One region of the Streptomyces sp. NPDC000983 genome, then DNA from elsewhere that is predicted to be linked to it. Evidence: riboswitches for the same ligand, from Rfam matches in the RefSeq annotation. Region 1 holds a riboswitch; each other region holds the start of a gene.
The links. A riboswitch is a leader RNA that binds a small molecule or an ion and turns the genes downstream of it on or off. The one in region 1 is predicted to bind cobalamin.

Region 1 (3,038 bases):
TCGCAGGCCGCCGTCTGACCCCCACCCGGTTAAGGAAGAAGCATCATGAAGATCGACTGGGCGGCTCTCGGCTCCGTCTTCGGCGTCAGCCTCGTGGTCACCGTGGCGCTGGTGGCCCTGTTCACCCTCGGCATCTCGGGCCTGTCCCGCCGCGAGCGGGCGGCGGAACAGGGCGGCTCCGCGGCCCTCGCGGTCACGGGCGCGTACGCCTGCTTCGCCGCGTGCGCGGCGGCGGTGGCCTACGGGATCTACCTGATCGTGGCCTGACCCGGCCCACGTTCCTCCACCCGCCCCGCGGGTACGGCGTCCGGCGCCGTACCCGCGGGGCGGGTCTTTGCGCGCGGCGGGCCGGGGTGGGTTACGTGCCTGCGTGCCGGCGTGGTCCGGGTGCGTGTGTGCGTGCCGTGGCGCGGGTCGGGCCTCGGTGGGCACAGCCGTCAACCCCGCCCCGTCCGGCCCGATGTGGGCCTCAGCACACTCTCCCCTCGCAGGTCAAAGGCAAGTTGACGGCCCTTCGGGACCCGTGGTGGACTGCCCGAGCCATTTACGGCGGCAGGAGAGGAAGCCGGTGCGACTCCGGCGCGGTCCCGCCACTGTCACCGGGGTAGTAGCCCCCGGGAGCCAGGAACTCTCACCGCCGATCCAGTCGAGCCAGGGCGTGGACACCCTGAGTGAGGACATATCGCCATGCGCGGCTGCCCCTTGAGGTGCAAGGACCGGTTCTCCGCCCGGCACGACGCCCGGGTTCCGAACGACCGCACGGCCGGCTGAGCCGATGCGGGCCGATCGCGTCTTCGCGTACGGCGCCGCCACCGGCCTCCTGGGCGACCTGCTCCTCGGCGATCCGCGCCGCGGGCATCCGGTCGCCGTGTTCGGGCGCGCCGCCGCCGCCGTGGAACGGCGGCTGTGGCGGGACGACCGGGGCCGGGGCGCGCTGCACACCGCCGTCTGCGTGGGCGGCGCCGTGGCCGTGGGCACGCTGGCCGCCTCGGCGGCCCGCCGCTCCCCCGCCGCCTCCGTCGCGCTGACCGCCGTCGCCACCTGGTCCGTCGTCGGGGGCACCTCGCTCGCCCGGGAGGCCCGGGGCGTCGGGCGCGCCCTGGAGGCGGGCGACGTCGAGGCCGCGCGGGCGCGGCTGCCGCATCTGTGCGGACGGGACCCGCAGGCGCTGGACGCCGACGGGATCGCGCGGGCGGTCGTGGAGTCGGTCGCCGAGAACACCTCCGACGCGGTGGTGGGGGCACTGGTGTGGGGTGCCGTCGGCGGAGTGCCGGGCCTGCTCGGCTTCCGGGCCGTGAACACCCTCGACGCGATGGTCGGCCACAAGTCGCCCCGCCACCGGCGCTACGGCTGGGCCTCGGCCCGCCTCGACGACGTCGCGGGATGGCCGGGGGCGCGGCTCACCGCGGTCCTGGCCACCGTCGCCGGGGGGAATCCCCGGGGTGCGGCACGCGCCTGGCGGGCCGACGCGGGCAAGCACCCGAGCCCCAACGCCGGGCCCGTGGAGGCGTCGTTCGCGGGCGCGCTGGGGGTGCGGCTGGGCGGGACCCTGTCGTACGGCGGACGGATCGAGCACCGGCCGGTGCTGAACGGGGAGGGACGTGCCGTGGACGTCAGGGACATCGAACGGGCGGTACGGCTGTCCCGGGGGGTGGGGTGGCTGGCGCTGGGCGTCTGCGTCGCCGCGCGCGCCGCGGTGAAGGGGGTCAGGTCATGAGCGGGGGCGGGCTGCTGGTGGCCGGGACGACCTCCGACGCCGGCAAGAGCGTGGTCACCGCGGGGATCTGCCGCTGGCTGGTGCGCCAGGGCGTGAAGGTGGCGCCGTTCAAGGCGCAGAACATGTCGCTCAACTCCTTCGTGACCCGCGAGGGCGCCGAGATCGGGCGGGCGCAGGCCATGCAGGCGCAGGCCTGCCGGATCGAGCCGACCGCGCTGATGAACCCCGTGCTGCTGAAGCCGGGCGGGGAGCAGAGCAGTCAGGTCGTCCTGATGGGCAAGCCGGTGGGCGAGCTGAGCGCGCGCGGCTACCACGGCGGACGCCAGCAGCGGCTGCTCGGCACTGTGCTGGACTGTCTGGCCGAGCTGCGCTCCACCTACGACGCGGTGATCTGCGAGGGCGCCGGATCGCCGGCCGAGATCAATCTGCGGCGCACCGACATCGTCAACATGGGCATAGCGCGCAACGCCGGACTGCCCGTGGTCGTGGTCGGCGACATCGACCGCGGCGGGGTGTTCGCCTCGTTCTTCGGCACCGTCGCCCTGCTCTCCCCCGAGGACCAGGCGCTGGTCGCCGGGTTCCTGGTCAACAAGTTCCGCGGTGACGTCTCGCTGCTGGAGCCGGGCCTGGACATGCTGCTCGGGCTGACCGGGCGGCCGACGTACGGGGTGCTGCCGTACCGGCACGGGCTCGGGATCGACGAGGAGGACGGGCTGCGGGTGTCGCTGCGCGGCACGGTCCGGGAGTCGTCCGTCGCGCCGCCCGTCGGCGCGGACGTACTGCGGGTCGCCGTCTGCGCCGTCCCCCTGATGTCCAACTTCACCGATGTCGACGCGCTGGCCGCCGAACCGGGCGTCGTGGTGCGGTTCGTGGACCGGCCGGAGGAGCTGGCCGACGCCGATCTGGTCGTCGTGCCCGGCACCCGGGGCACCGTCCGGGCGCTGGAGTGGCTGCGCGAGCGCGGGCTCGCGGACGCCCTGCGCCGGCGGGCCGCCGAAGGGCTGCCCGTGCTCGGGATCTGCGGCGGCTACCAGATCCTCGGCGAGCGGATCGAGGACGAGGTGGAGAGCCGCCGGGGCGTGGTCGAGGGGCTCGGCGTGCTGCCCGTGCGGGTGCGGTTCGCCCGCGACAAGACGCTCACCCGGCCGGCCGGCGAGGCCCTGGGCGAGCGGGTCGAGGGGTACGAGATCCACCACGGGGTCGCCGACGTCACCGGCGGCGAGGCGTTCCTGACCGACGGCGGGGGCGGCGCCCTCGACGGCTGCCGGGTCGGGCAGACCTGGGGCACGCACTGGCACGGCTCGCTGGAGTCGGACGGCTT
Region 2 (3,038 bases), on a different contig from region 1:
CACAGGTCGACCAGTTCGGGCACGTCCGCGGGGGAGAACAGCGACCACTCCTGGTCGGCGTCGACCCGGCGCATGAACTCGTCCGGGATCCAGTGCGCGAGGTTCAGGTTGTGGGTACGGCGGGCGTCCTCGCCGGTGTTGTCCCGCAGCTCCAGGAACTCCTCGATGTCGGAGTGCCAGGTCTCCAGGTAGACCGCGGCCGCTCCCTTGCGCCGGCCGCCCTGGTTCACGGCGGCGACCGAGGCGTCGAGGGTCTTGAGGAACGGCACGATGCCGTTGGAGTGGCCGTTGGTGCCGCGGATGAGCGAACCGCGCGAACGGATGCGGGAGTAGGCGAGGCCGATGCCGCCGGCGTGCTTGGAGAGGCGGGCGACCTGGTGGTAGCGGTCGTAGATGGAGTCCAGCTCGTCCAGCGGGGAGTCCAGCAGGTAGCAGGACGACATCTGGGGGTGCCGGGTGCCGGAGTTGAACAGGGTGGGGGAGGAGGGCAGGTAGTCCAGGCGGCTCATCAGGCGGTAGAGCGCTGCGACCTCGTCGAGGGAGCGGACGGAGTCGTCCTCGGCGAGACCGGCGGCGACCCGGAGCATGAAGTGCTGGGGCGTCTCCACGACCCGGCGGGTGATGGGGTGGCGCAGCAGGTACCGGCTGTGCAGGGTGCGCAGTCCGAAGTAGCCGAAGCGGTCGTCGGCCCCGGTGTCGATCAGCGCGTCCAGGCGGGCGCCGTGGATCCGCACGAACTCGGCGGTCCGGTCGGCGATGAGCCCCTCCCGGTGCCCGACGGCGACGGACCCGGTGAAGGAGGTGACGCCCTGCGAGGCGGCCTCGGCGGCGACGGAGAGGGTGAGCAGCCGGGCGGCGAGCCTGCTGTACGCCGGGTCCTCGGAGATGAGGCCGGCCGCGGCCTCCGTGGCCAGTTCGCGCAGCTCCGCCTCGTCGGCCCGGGCCGAACGGCCGCGCAGCGCCGCGGCGGCGACCCGGCCGGGGTCGGCGTCGGGGAGGTCGGCGGTCAGCTCGGTCAGGGTCCGCAGCAGCGCGGTACCGGGACCGTCGGTCTGAACCAGGTCGGCTGAAGCCGGATCGGCTGGCGCGATGGTCACGTGGGGCTCTCCCTCGCTCGGCACAGGGCTCTGCGGAGGGCAGGGGGCGGCTCACGAGCGCACGGGGCGTCGCGTCCACCGGCCCATTCCACGAGGCCCGGACGTCGAAAGCGCACCGGCCGGATGGCCGGGCGCGCTGTCGGCAGGTCCTCGGACTGACTCCTGTGCAGGTCTGTTCGGGGAACGGACATGCACAGGTACACCGTTGCGGGACAGTTCCGGATTCACACCGGATTCCCCTGCGGCGGCAGCGAGCACGAGCATACATCTTGTGCCGGGGCGCGGTGGTACCCCCAGATGTTGTGTCGCCCTGGCTTCAGAGCGTCAACTGACAGATGAGGAGAGTGAACCCGCGATGCTCCGGCACGGGGTTCCGGTTGGGGCACGGGGCACGGGGCACGGGGCGTGGGGCGTGGGGCGTGGGTACGGCGACGGGCCGCCGCCGTACGGCGCGTGGGTACGTACGACGACGGGCCGCCGCACAGCGCGTGCTGTCCGGCGGCCCGTCGTGGCGGCAACGCTCAGTGCAGCGGGGCCAGGTCCTTCTGCACACCCGGGTCGCCCGCGTCCGCGGTGTAGTCCCCGGGGCTCGTCTCGTCGACGCCCTCCGGGGCCTTCGCCGCCCGCAGCACGAAGGTCAGGACCACCGTGACGGCCAGGTTGAGCACGAAGGCCGTGAGCCCGATGTACCCGATCTCGCCGATGCCGGGGATCTCCTTCGAGGAGCCGCCGAAGTGGGCCTGCGTGGGCGAGGCCACGCCGTACGCCGCCACCGTGCCGTAGAGCATGCCGACCGCCCAGCCGCCCAGCAGCGCCCAGCGGTGGAACCAGCGGGTGAACAGGCCGCCCACCAGGGCCGGGAAGGTCTGCAGGATCCAGATGCCGCCCAGCAGCTGGAAGTTGATGGCGACCGTCTTGTCCATCGTCAGCACGAAGACCAGGGCGCCCACCTTCACCAGCAGCGACACGATCTTGGAGACCTTGGTCTCCTGCGCCGGCGTGGCGTCGGGCTTGAGGAAGTCCTTGTAGATGTTGCGGGTGAAGAGGTTGGCGGCCGCGATCGACATGATCGCCGCTGGCACCAGCGCGCCGATGCCGATCGCCGCGAAGGCCACGCCCGCGAACCAGGCCGGGAACATGTTCTCGAACAGCTGCGGGATCGCCAGTTGGCCGTTGTCCACCTTCACCCCGGCCGCGATCGCCATGAACCCCAGCAGCGCCAGCAGGCCCAGCATCAGGGAGTACAGCGGCAGGATGGTGGTGTTGCGGCGGATCACGTCACGGCTCCGGGACGACAGCGTCGCCGTGATCGAGTGCGGGTACATGAACAGCGCCAGTGCCGAGCCGAGCGCCAGGGTGGCGTAGGTCCACTGGCCCGCCTCCGGCGGGACCAGACCGCCGGTGCCGGTGCTGGTGAACTTCTCGCCCGCCTTGGCGAAGATCTCGTCGAAGCCGCCCAGCTTGATCGGGATGTAGATGATCGCCACCGCGATGACCAGGTAGATCAGGGTGTCCTTGACGAAGGCGATCAGGGCGGGCGCGCGCAGCCCGGAGGAGTAGGTGTACGCCGCCAGCACGCCGAAGGCGATCAGCAGCGGCAGGTCCTTGACGAACCAGTTGGTGTCCTCCCCGCCGCCGACACCCATCACGTCCAGCACCGCCTGGATGCCGACGAGCTGGAGGGCGATGTACGGCATCGTGGCGAGGATGCCGGTCAGTGCGACGGCCAGCGACAGGCCCTTGGAGCCGAAGCGTCCGCGCACGAAGTCCGAGGTCGTCACGTATCCGTGCCGGTGCGACACCGACCACAGCCGGGGCAGGAAGGTGAAGATCAGCGGGTAGACGAGGATCGTGTACGGCACCGCGAAGAAGCCGGCCGCGCCCGCCGCGTAGATCGCCGCCGGGACGGCCACGAAGGTGTAGGCCGTGTACAGGTCGCCG
Region 3 (3,038 bases), on a different contig from region 1:
GTTGCGGCCGCTGATCAGGAAGCCGACGCCGATACCGGCGACCGCGCCCACGCCGATGATCCACCAGACGCTGACGCCGTCCTCCTCGGCCTTCTTCCCGTCCTCGGACGCGGCCTTCGTCTGCGTCTGCGGCTTCGGGCCGGTCGCGTTGAGCTCGCGCACCAGGTCCGTGCCGCCGAAGTCGCGCGGGTCGGCGCCGGCGGCCCGCGCCGCGAGGATCAGCTGGGCGTACGCGGCGGGACCGCTCTGCTTCGCCCAGTCCGCGGAGTTCTCCTCCAGCCAGGCCAGCGGCTTCTGCGTGGCCTTCGGACCGCCGGTCACCGCGAGCGCGACGACCGCGTCGGCGGTGTTGCCGAAGTCGGGCTGGTCCTCGGCGCCGGGCAGCACCGACATCAGGTGACCGTCCTTCGCCATCGCCCCGGCCAGGTAGGAGGCGCCGTTCGCGGCGGACCGGTCGGGGTCGGAGTCCTCGGCGGTGGCGCAGGTGAGGTCGGTGTCGCCCGCGGCCTTCGCCGACACCATGCTCAGGCCCTTCATGCCGACCACGGCCGCCGCCGTCGCGTCCGCGTTGGCGGCCAGCTCGCCCTTCTTGTCCGGCTGGTAGGCGAAGGCGCCGCCGTCCTCGCAGGACAGGGCCAGCCCGCGCAGCGCGTCGTACGGCGACCTGCCGTCCTTCACCACGGTCTCGGGGTCCTCGCCCACGGCGCTCAGGGCGCCGACGACGATCGCGGTCGAGTTGGCGTCGCTGGCGCCGCCGGGCGTGTAGCCCCAGCCGCCGTCCTTGTTCTGCACGCTCTTGAGCCAGGTGACCGCCTTGACGGCGTCCTTCCTGTGGTCGCCGTCCCCGGCCAGGGACAGGGCCTGTGCGGCGGCGGCGGTGCTGTTGGTGTCGACCATCAGCTTCGCGTCGCAGTCCTTGGCGGGCTCGGCGCGGAAGGCCGCGAAGGCCCCGTTCGCGCACTGCTGCCCGAGCAGCCAGTCGACGGCCTTCTCGGCGGGCGTCACATCCGACCGGTACTGGGCGAGCAGCGCCAGCGACTGGCGCCAGACGCCGTCGTACGTCGGGTCGGTGGTGCCGTACAGGCCGGACGGTATCGCCACGGACGGCGACGGGGACGCGGCCAGGGCGGGCGTGGCCAGGCCGATCACGGCGGTGGCGGCCAGGACCGCGGCGCTGCGGCGGACGTTCATGATCGGCGGGTGCCTCTCCCTGAAGGGAGCCGGGCAGCACGGGACGACCCCGGGCGGCTCGGCTCCGCAGACCTCGACGGTGCCAGCGCACCGGCGGGTCGCCGGCGCGCGTGAGCCGTTCACGTGCCGTACGGAGCAGTCCGGCTCGCAGCCAGAGGCTGCTCACGGTTGCGGGTCAGCGCCGGATTTGCACCGGCTTCCCCCCGTACGGGTGTAGTGACGACGGCGCCACTCTACCGGCCCGTAAACAAACACCTGAGGGGAGGCTGCGCGCGGGGGACGGGTTCCCCGCCATGGGGATCTCGGGGAACCCGGGCCGACTGATCGGTTCGGGGCGCGCGTCGGACGTGTACGAGCTCGGCGAGGGGTGGGTCCTGCGCCGGGACCGCGAGGAGTACGGCGACGGGGTCGCGGAGGCCGCCCTGCTGGGGCGCCTGCACGCCCTCGGCCACCCCGTGCCCCGGGTGCGCCCCGCCGACTGCACCCGCACCGAGCTGGTGATGGAGCGCCTGCACGGGCCGACGATGCTGGAGGCATTCTGCGCGGGGCGCATCGGTCCGCGGGAGGCCGGCGAGACCCTGGCCCGGCTGCTGCGGCGGCTGCACGCGCTGCCCGGCCGGGTGATCCACCTGGACCTCCACCCGGACAACGTCCTGCTCACCGCCGACGGCCCCCACGACATCGACCGGACCAACGCCGAGGAGGGCGAACCCGCCCTGGACCGGGGCATGTCGGCGCTGATCCTCGCCCAGGTCGCCGTCGTCGACGCACAGCTCTCCGAGCCGGTACGCGCGACACCCGCCGCGCTCCTCGCGGACCCCTCGGACCTCACCGGGCGGGCTCTGGGCGAGGCCCGTCGCCGACGTGCCGCCAACCCCACCATGACGGCGCGGGAGGTCGAAGCGCTGGGCGAGGCCGAGCAGTTGGTGCGCTCCTTCACGGACGGGGAGCGCTGACCGGAGTCGGACAGCGGGCAGCGCGATCGGACTCGGCCCGAAACCGGGAGCGCTGCCCTGAGCCGGGCCGAAACCGGGAGCGCTGCCCTGAGCCGGGCCGCGACCTGGAGCGCTGCCCGGTCTCAACCCGCGACCTGGAGCGCTGCCCGGTCTCACACCGCCACGTACGTCACCGGGTCGCTGCCCGTGACCGCTTCCGCGCGGCCCAGCTTCACCAGTCGGCGCAGGTGGGACTCGGCCTCCGACACCGCGATGTTCCGGGAGCCGTAAGGGATCTGCTCCCAGGGCCGGTTCCACTCCATGCGCTCGGCGAGCCGCCAGGGGGTGAGGGGTTCGGCCAGCAGGGCGAGCAGGCCGGTGAGGCGCTCCTCGTGGTGGTCGAGCAACTCCCGTACGCGCGCGGGCGCGTCGGTGAAGGCGTGCTGGTGCGCCGGGAGCACCTCGGCGGGGGCGAGCCGGCCGACGCGCTCCAGGGAGTCGAGGTAGTCGCCGAGGGGATCGGTGACGGTGGTGTCGTCCGGGTCCTCGTACAGGCCGATGTGGGGTGTGATGCGGGGGAGGAGATGGTCGCCCGAGAACAGGCGGCCGCGGCCCGGGAGTTGGGCGGGATGCTCCTCCTCCAGGTGCAGGCAGACATGGCCCGGGGTGTGGCCCGGGGTCCAGATCGCGCGCAGCCGGCGGCCCGGGAGGCCGAGGAGTTCGCCGGGGACGATCTCGCGGTCCGGCAGGGCGGGGGTCAGGCCGGGCAGGGTGCTGCGGCGGGCGCCGCGCAGGGGTGCCACGTGCTCCTCGGGGGCGCCGGCCGCGGTGAGCTTCGCCGCCATGTACGTGAACCAGCGCTCGGGCTTGGCGGACCGGGTGCGGCGCACGATCGCGGTGTCCGCCGCGTGC
Region 4 (3,038 bases), on a different contig from region 1:
CCGCGGTGAGCAGCGCGGTGGCGCAGAGGAGGACCAGCCGGGCCCGGGCGACGCCGACCCCGAGTCCGGCGGCGGCCTCGTCGCCGAAGGCGAAGGCGTCCAGGGTGCGGGCGTGTCCCAGGCAGACGGCCAGGACGACGGCGAGTACGGCCGTGCACAGCAGCACCTGCCCCCAGTCGGCGCCGGTGAGCGAGCCGAGCAGCCAGAACAGCACGCCCCGGGTGGTCTCGGCGTCCGCCGAGGTCATCACGGTGAACGAGGTCAGTGCCGAGAACAGCTGCATGGCCGCCACGCCCGACAGTACGACCCGGTCGGTGCTGCCGCCCAGGGTGTGGCTGAGGAACAGCACCAGCGCGAAGGAGAGCAGCGCGCCCAGGAAGGCGCCCGCCGACAGCGACACCGCTCCCCCGCCCACGCCCAGCACGACCACGGCGACCGCTCCCGTGGACGCGCCGGAGGAGACGCCGAGGACGAAGGGGTCGGCCAGCGGGTTGCGCAGCAGCGACTGCATCACCGCCCCGCACACCGCGAGCCCCGCCCCGCAGACGGCGGCGAGCAGGGTCCGCGGCATCCGCAGGTTCCACACGATGCCGTCCCTCAGCGGCGCCAACGTGCTCTCCCCCAGGCCGAGATGGGCCGCGACGGCGGCCCACACATCGCCGGTGGAGATGTCGGCGGGGCCGATGGTCACGGCCACGGCGACCGAGGCGAGCAGGGCGGCCAGACCGCCGCCGGTCAACAGCAGGGTACGGGAACTCACTTGACGAGCCCGAAGTCCCGCAGACCGGCCGCCACCTGCTCGATGCCCTCGATCGTGCGGATGGAGGGGTTCATCGACTGCCCGCTCAGCAGCACGTACCGCTGCTCCTTCACGGCGGTGAGGTTGCGGGTGGCGGGGTTGGTCTCCAGGAAGCGGATCTTGGCCTCGGCGGTCTCGGCGGTCTGCTGCCTGCGGGTCAGGTCGCCGATGACGATGACGTCGGGGTCGCGGTCGGCGACGGTCTCCCAGCCGATCTGGGGCCACTCCTCGTGCGTGTCGTCGAAGGCGTTGCGCGCGCCGACGGCTCGGGTGATGGCGCCGGGGGCGCCGCAGCAGCCGGCGAGGTAGGGCGACTGGGAGTTGGCGAACCAGTACATGAGGGTGACGTCCGAGGCGTCCAGTCCGGCGGTGGCCGTGCGCACCCGCTTCTCCAGCGAGGCGACCAGCTTCTCGCCGCGTTCGTCGACGCCGAACACGCGCGCGAGGTCACGGATCTCGCCGTACACGGTGTCCAGGGTGAGGGGTTCGCTGCGCGAGCCGTCGCCGCCGCTGTCGTTGTCCTTGCCGGCCGCGCAGTCGGAGGGCGAGACGTAGGTGGGCACGCCCAGTTCCTCGAACTGCTCGCGGGAGGCGACGCCGCCCTTGCCGAGGGTGGAGACGAACGAGGCGGTGACGAGGTCGGGTTCGGCGTCCAGGACCTTCTCGAAGGAGGGGTTGTTGTCGGCGAGGCGCGGTACGGAGGCGTTGGCCGGGCCCAGGCCCTTCATGACCGGGTCGGTCCAGGTGGCCGTGCCGGCCATGCGGTCGGCGAGGCCGAGGGAGAGCAGGATCTCGGTGGTGCCCTGGTTGAGGGAGACGGCCCGCTTGGGCGCGGACTTCAGGGTGGCCTCGTGACCGCAGTTGTCGAGGGTGACCGGGTAACCGGCGGCGGTCTCCTGGGCCTTGGTGTCGTCCCCGGTCGAGGATCCGCAACCGGTGAACAGCAGGGCGGACGCGAGGAGAAGGACGGGGGTGGTGCGGTGCATGGGCATGCCTCGGGGGTCGGGGCTCGTACGCGGAGCCTGGCCTACGGAGTCCCTCCGCGCCGGGGCGCGAAGGTGCCAGCAGGTCTTCGGACTCGGGTTCGTCCGGTCGGGGCGCCTTCCCGGTCTCCCAGTGGCGTCGTGCCCCGCCCGTCCCCCTCACCGCTGCGCGTCAGTTCCGGATTCGCACCGGATTCCCTGGCCTCAAGGTGTGGCTCGACTGGCTCCAGGAGGCTATCAAGCCCGCCGTACGGTCAGGGCGTGCGGTCGGTCACTCAGGCTCCCTCGGTCCGTGCCGTGCCCCGAGTGGCGTGCCCTGCACGGAAGTAGCAGCCTGGAGAGAGGGGTGTTCTCCGACACTGCCACTCAAGGAGATGGCCGTGACTGCCACCGAGTACGACACCAAGACGGACACCGCGTTCTTCCGCGAGATCACGCAGGTGTTCAGGAACCACCCTGAAGCCGCGAAGAAGTACGCCCTGGCGAGCCTGGCACTGGAGAAGATGCTGGGCATCGACACCAGCCGGAAGATCGCGGTCTCCACCCGTGAGGGCGACCGGGTCATCACGGAGTTCCACGACCGGGACAAGCAGCCCCCCGTGATCCGGGCCCAGATCTGCCTCAAGTACGAGCTGCGCGGGCAGGAGCTGAAGTGCGTGCACTGGATGGAGGCCCCGGAGTGACCACTGCGGCACCGGGCCATGGCATTTGATGGCATTCCCGCTCGTTCCCTTCATTCCGCGTGTTTCCCTCCGCTGATCGTCCCTAGGCTTTGGCGGCATTCCGGCGTCGTCCGGAGGGGGAGGGAAACACATGCGCATCACCATCGCCGTGGGCGACGAACACGCCCTTGACCAGGCGCAGTTGCGTTCGCTGTACGACTGGCTCAGGGCGGACCGCTCGGTGCGGCGCACGGCGACCGTGACGATGACGTCGACGGCGCCGCCCGTGCCGGGGAGCCAGGGCCCGGGGTTCGACGCGCTGGCCCTGACGCTGGGCGCCGGGTTGAGCGCGGCCCAGCTCGCCGTGGCCGTCGTCCAGTGGCGGGCCACCCGGCCGAACGGACCGACCGTGACGGTGAGCCGCCCGGACGGCAGCTCGGTGAGCGTGACCGGGGCCTCCGCGGACCAGGCCCGCGAGCTCCTGGAGGGACTGCTGGACGGCGAGGGATGCCGGTGAGGCCCTCCGCCGACGGCAGGCAGGGCCTGCCCGACCCGCAGGGGTCACGCGTGGTGCTCATCGGCGCGAGCAGGTTC

Region 2: linked by a shared signal. The riboswitch ahead of ABT296_RS04910 (ribonucleoside-diphosphate reductase subunit alpha) and the one ahead of ABT296_RS20955 (cobalamin biosynthesis protein) in region 1 are both predicted to bind cobalamin.
Region 3: linked by a shared signal. The riboswitch ahead of ABT296_RS23155 (SCO2321 family membrane protein) and the one ahead of ABT296_RS20955 (cobalamin biosynthesis protein) in region 1 are both predicted to bind cobalamin.
Region 4: linked by a shared signal. The riboswitch ahead of ABT296_RS34665 (ABC transporter substrate-binding protein) and the one ahead of ABT296_RS20955 (cobalamin biosynthesis protein) in region 1 are both predicted to bind cobalamin.

What each region holds. Positions count from the first base shown of each region.
Region 1 covers NZ_JBEPBM010000017.1:106,162-109,199, reverse strand. The annotation lists gene ABT296_RS20965 (inorganic phosphate transporter) at 1-18, shown strand, start outside; gene ABT296_RS20960 (hypothetical protein) at 46-267, shown strand; cobalamin riboswitch at 511-650, shown strand; gene ABT296_RS20955 (cobalamin biosynthesis protein) at 776-1,717, shown strand; gene ABT296_RS20950 (cobyric acid synthase) at 1,714-3,038, shown strand, end outside.
Region 2 covers NZ_JBEPBM010000003.1:189,392-192,429, reverse strand. The annotation lists gene ABT296_RS04910 (ribonucleoside-diphosphate reductase subunit alpha) at 1-1,097, opposite strand, end outside; cobalamin riboswitch at 1,222-1,361, opposite strand; gene mctP (monocarboxylate uptake permease MctP) at 1,619-3,038, opposite strand, start outside.
Region 3 covers NZ_JBEPBM010000020.1:76,417-79,454, forward strand. The annotation lists gene ABT296_RS23155 (SCO2321 family membrane protein) at 1-1,191, opposite strand, end outside; cobalamin riboswitch at 1,267-1,447, opposite strand; gene ABT296_RS23160 (phosphotransferase) at 1,485-2,147, shown strand; gene ABT296_RS23165 (Strvi_7410 family MBL fold metallo-hydrolase) at 2,300-3,038, opposite strand, start outside.
Region 4 covers NZ_JBEPBM010000053.1:13,836-16,873, reverse strand. The annotation lists gene ABT296_RS34670 (FecCD family ABC transporter permease) at 1-760, opposite strand, end outside; gene ABT296_RS34665 (ABC transporter substrate-binding protein) at 757-1,791, opposite strand; cobalamin riboswitch at 1,846-2,022, opposite strand; gene ABT296_RS34660 (hypothetical protein) at 2,157-2,465, shown strand; gene ABT296_RS34655 (effector-associated constant component EACC1) at 2,596-2,961, shown strand; gene ABT296_RS34650 (caspase family protein) at 2,952-3,038, shown strand, end outside.